DNA from 2 places in the Methylobacterium sp. EM32 genome. Region 2 is predicted to be linked to the other one. Evidence: predicted binding sites of a transcription regulator. Region 2 holds the regulator's gene; the other holds the start of a gene.
What was found. The regulator LexA, encoded in region 2, represses DNA repair genes until DNA is damaged. The targets are predictions, from matches to a motif close to TGTTCNNNNTGTGTTCNG.

Region 1 (2,196 bases), on a different contig from region 2:
CGCCCGCTTCACCTTCACGGAGTTCCGGCCGGTGATGCGGCAGGAATGGTGCGAGCCCTGGTTCACGGGTGAGCCGGCGTGATGCGGCCCTTCTCCGTGATCCTGGCCGAGGCGGCGTCGCGCAAGGGCGGCCTCGCGGCCCTGGAGGCGATGCTCGGCGAGACGCCGGTCCTCCCGCGCGACCGGATCGCCGCTTTGCCCGATCACCGCATCCTGGCCGCGATGACGTGGCGCGTCTTCAGCGCCGGCTTCTCCCCGCAAGTGATCGACGCGAAATGGCCGGCCTTCGAGAGCGCTTTTCGGGCGTTCGATCCGCCGGACTGCGCGGCGCTGACCGACGAGGAGATCGACGCCCTGGCCGCCGATCGGGGGATCGTCCGCAACCGGGCCAAGATCGACGCGGTGCGCGTCAACGCGGCCCTCCTCCTGGCGCTGGCGCGCGAGCACGGCTCGGCCGCCCGATTCCTAGCGGAATGGCCCGAGGACGACCTCGTCAGCCTGCTGCGCGTGCTGCGGGAGCGCGGCCGCCATCTCGGCGGCGATTCGGGCATGCGCGTCCTGCGGGCGATCGGCAAGCCGGCCTTCGTCACCACCAGGGACGTCGTCGCGGCGTTGATCCGGGAAGGCGTCGTCGCGCGTGCGCCGAGCACTGCGCGCGATCTGGCGCTGGTCCAGCGCGCCTTCAATCTGTGGTCCGCCGAATCGGGGCGCAATCTCACGGAGATCAGCCGTATCCTGGCGCTGAGCGTTCCGTCCTGAGCTAGCATTGAAGGCGGAGCCGGCGCCGCGGTTGCTCCTGTACGCAGTTTGTTCTAGTCGTGAGGGCAGACTTGGCTCGGGCGCCCCCGCGCCCCATCTGGTCACCATCACGGTCGATGGGCTCCCCGAACGTCACGGGCTCCCGGCCGATCCCGGTCCCATCAAGCCTGGCCGTGTCGAATCCGGCCCGGAGCCCCTCTGCATGGCCTCTCTCGACAAGCTCTTCGACCGTTCCGCGGAGGGCCGCGTGATCGCGGTGCGGGGCGCCCGCGAGCACAACCTGAAGAACGTCGACCTGACGATCCCCCGCGACAAGCTCGTGGTGTTCACCGGGTTGTCGGGCTCGGGCAAGTCGTCGCTCGCCTTCGACACCATCTACGCCGAGGGGCAGCGCCGCTACGTCGAGTCGCTCTCGGCCTATGCGCGTCAGTTCCTCGAAATGATGGCGAAGCCCGACGTCGACCAGATCGACGGGCTGTCGCCGGCGATCTCGATCGAGCAGAAGACCACCTCGAAGAACCCGCGCTCGACGGTCGGTACCGTCACGGAGATCTACGACTACATGCGCCTCCTGTGGGCGCGGGTCGGCATCCCGTATTCGCCGGCGACCGGCCTGCCGATCGAGAGCCAGACCGTCAGCCAGATGGTCGACCGGGTGCTGGCTCTCCCCGAGAAGACCCGGCTCTACCTGCTGGCCCCCGTCGTGCGCGGCCGCAAGGGCGAGTACCGCAAGGAGATCGCCGAGTTCCAGAAGAAGGGCTTTCAGCGCCTGCGCATCGACGGCGAGTACTACGCCATCGACGACGTGCCGAAGCTCGACAAGAAGCTGAAGCACGACATCGACGTGGTGGTGGACCGGATCGTGGTGCGGGCCGACATGGCCTCGCGGCTGGCCGATTCGTTCGAGACCGCGCTGGAGCTGGCGGACGGCATCGCGGTGGTGGCGTTCGCGGACACGCCCGAGGACGGTCCTGCCCCCGACCCCATCACCTTCTCGTCGCGCTTCGCCTGCCCGGTCTCCGGTTTCACGATTCCCGAGATCGAGCCGAGATTGTTCTCGTTCAACAACCCGTTCGGCGCCTGCCCGACCTGCGGCGGCATCGGCCACGAGATGCGGATCGACCCGACTTTGGTCATCGCCGACGAGGCCTTGAGCCTGTCGCGCGGCGCCGTCGCGCCCTGGGCGAAGTCCACTTCGCCCTATTACGGCCAGACCCTCGACGCGCTCGCGCGTCACTACCGCTTTCGCACCGACACGCCGTGGTGCAAGCTCACCGAGGCCGCCCGCCAGGTGGTGCTCTACGGCTCGGACGGCGACGAGATCCGCTTCGCCTACAATGACGGCTTGCGCGCCTACGAGGTCTCGAAGCCCTTCGAGGGCGTGATCCCGAACCTGGAGCGGCGCTACAAGGAGACCGACAGCGACGCCGCGCGCGA
Region 2 (2,196 bases):
TTCCTCGTCGAACTGTTCGACGCCACCGGCACGCTGATGGGCGTCGCCAACCGGGCGGGCCTCCTCACCGAGGGCAAGATGGAGCGCCTCGACAAGGCCTTGATGGCGGATTCGTCGTCGATCTTCGTCGGCTCGCTCCTCGGCACGTCGAGCACCACGGCGTATCTCGAGAGCGCGTCGGGCGTCGAGGAGGGCGGCCGCACCGGGCTCACCGCCGCGACCGTGGCGGTTTTATTCCTCGCCTGCCTGTTCTTCGCGCCGCTTGCCGGTTCAGTCCCGGCCTACGCCACGGCGCCGGCCCTGTTCTACGTCGCCTGCCTGATGCTGCACGAACTGGTCGATCTCGACTGGGACGACCTGACCGAGGTACTGCCGGCCTGCGTCACCGCTTTGCTCATGCCCTTCACCTACTCAATCGCCAACGGCGTCGCCTTCGGCTTCATCACCTACGCGGTGATCAAGCTGCTCACCGGCCGCTTCCGCGACGTGAAGCCGGTGGTGTGGGTGATCGCAGGCGTGTTCCTGTTCAAGTTCGTGGCGACGGGCAGCGCGCACTGACGGGCGCTGCCCCTCTCCCGACCCCTGCTGACGCAGGGGCCACCCTCCCCCGCAGAGGGGGAGGGTTTATCCGGCGCCACGTCCAAAAAGGTCTCAGTACTTCCGGACCAAGCTCACCAGCCGGCCCTGGATCCGCACCCGGTCCGGCCCGAGCACCCTCGTCTCGTAGGCCGGGTTGGCGGCCTCCAGCGCGATCGAGGAGCCGCGGCGGCGCAAGCGCTTGAGGGTCGCCTCCTCGTCGTCGATCAGCGCCACGATGATGTCACCGGTATTCGCGGTCTCCTGGCGGCGGATCACCACCAGGTCGCCGTCGAGGATGCCGGCTTCGATCATCGAGTCGCCGCGCACCTCGAGCGCGTAATGCTCGCCGCTGGTGAGGAAGTCCGGCGACATCGCCACCGAGCGGCTCTGGCTCTGGATCGCCGAGATCGGCGTACCGGCGGCGATCCGGCCCATCACCGGCACGCTGACCGATTGGCCGTTCTCGTCCGACGCCGACGCCATGGCGGGGATGCCGGCGGGCCGCTTCGGCTCGTGGGCGCGACCGCCCTCGACCACGCTCGGGTTGAAGCGCACGACCTCGGCGCCGGATCCGTGCCCCACGGGCGCGGCCGCCACGGGCCCGGTCACCGCCTCGGGCAGGCGGATCACCTCGATCGCCCGGGCCCGGTTCGGCAGGCGGCGCAGGAAGCCCCGCTCCTCCAGGGCCGTGATCAGCCGGTGGATGCCCGATTTCGACTTGAGGTCGAGGGCGTCCTTCATCTCGTCGAAGGACGGGGGGACACCCGTCTCGCGCATTCTCTGCTGAATGAAGCGGAGCAGGTCCAACTGCTTACGCGTGAGCATGTGACACTCTCATCCCCGCGCTGGCGCGCTCCGGAAACAAATCGCGAACATGGTAAGCGTTCCGCAAGTGTTCTGCAAGCGGGTCTGGAACTGCGGCGGGAGAACGCAGCAGAGGGGAGAGATCCGGGTCGATTCGAGCGATGTCGGGCAGGCAAACCCGGCCCGTCGCCCGGGAGAACGACGCTCTGCTACCGGCGGGTGGGTGCCGGCCGATGGGTGAAGAGCGGATTCGGCGGCGGCTCCGCGGTCGCGGAGAGCGGCCGGTGGAAGGCGTCTTGCAGGGAATCGACATGGGCCGGGGGAGCGACCGCGCCGTCGCTGCCAGCGGCGGGAGCGGGGGGCTGGCCGGCGATGACCTGGGGCAGCCGCAGGCCGCCGGGGCCGACCGTGGTCTGCGCCGCTTGGGCGAGCGCCGGCACGGGAAGCAGGAGAGCCGTGACGATGCCGGCCCCCAGGATCATCGATGTCATCCGCCGCTCTCCTCTCGTTGAGGGCCGTGTACACGCGAGGGGCCGGAGCGGTTCCACCCGATCCAGACCAACTTGCAGGGGCTGTTCAAGTCGGCAGACCGAATGCAACCCTCCGCGTCATCCCGGGGCCGCGAAAGCGCAACCCGGGATCCATAACCGCTGACATTGGAGAAAGAGGCGGATCGCGCTCGACGTCATCCTGCACCGTCAGCGGCTATGGATCCCGGGTTCTCGGCTGCGCCGAGCCCCGGGATGACACCGAGATTGGTCGACCAGTGTAGCAGATCGACGATGCCGCCGATCAAGCAGGCTCCAGGAGGCA

Region 1: a site for LexA is predicted at 798-815, ahead of uvrA (excinuclease ABC subunit UvrA). Genes of this name have one in related genera too.

Annotation. Positions count from the first base shown of each region.
Region 1 is NZ_JBEXZS010000030.1:7,242-9,437, forward strand. It holds gene ABZT49_RS04760 (YciI family protein) at 1-82, shown strand, start outside; gene ABZT49_RS04765 (DNA-3-methyladenine glycosylase I) at 82-759, shown strand; gene uvrA (excinuclease ABC subunit UvrA) at 962-2,196, shown strand, end outside.
Region 2 is NZ_JBEXZS010000062.1:15,156-17,351, reverse strand. It holds gene ABZT49_RS09440 (NCS2 family permease) at 1-558, shown strand, start outside; gene lexA (transcriptional repressor LexA) at 652-1,404, opposite strand; gene ABZT49_RS09430 (hypothetical protein) at 1,593-1,874, opposite strand.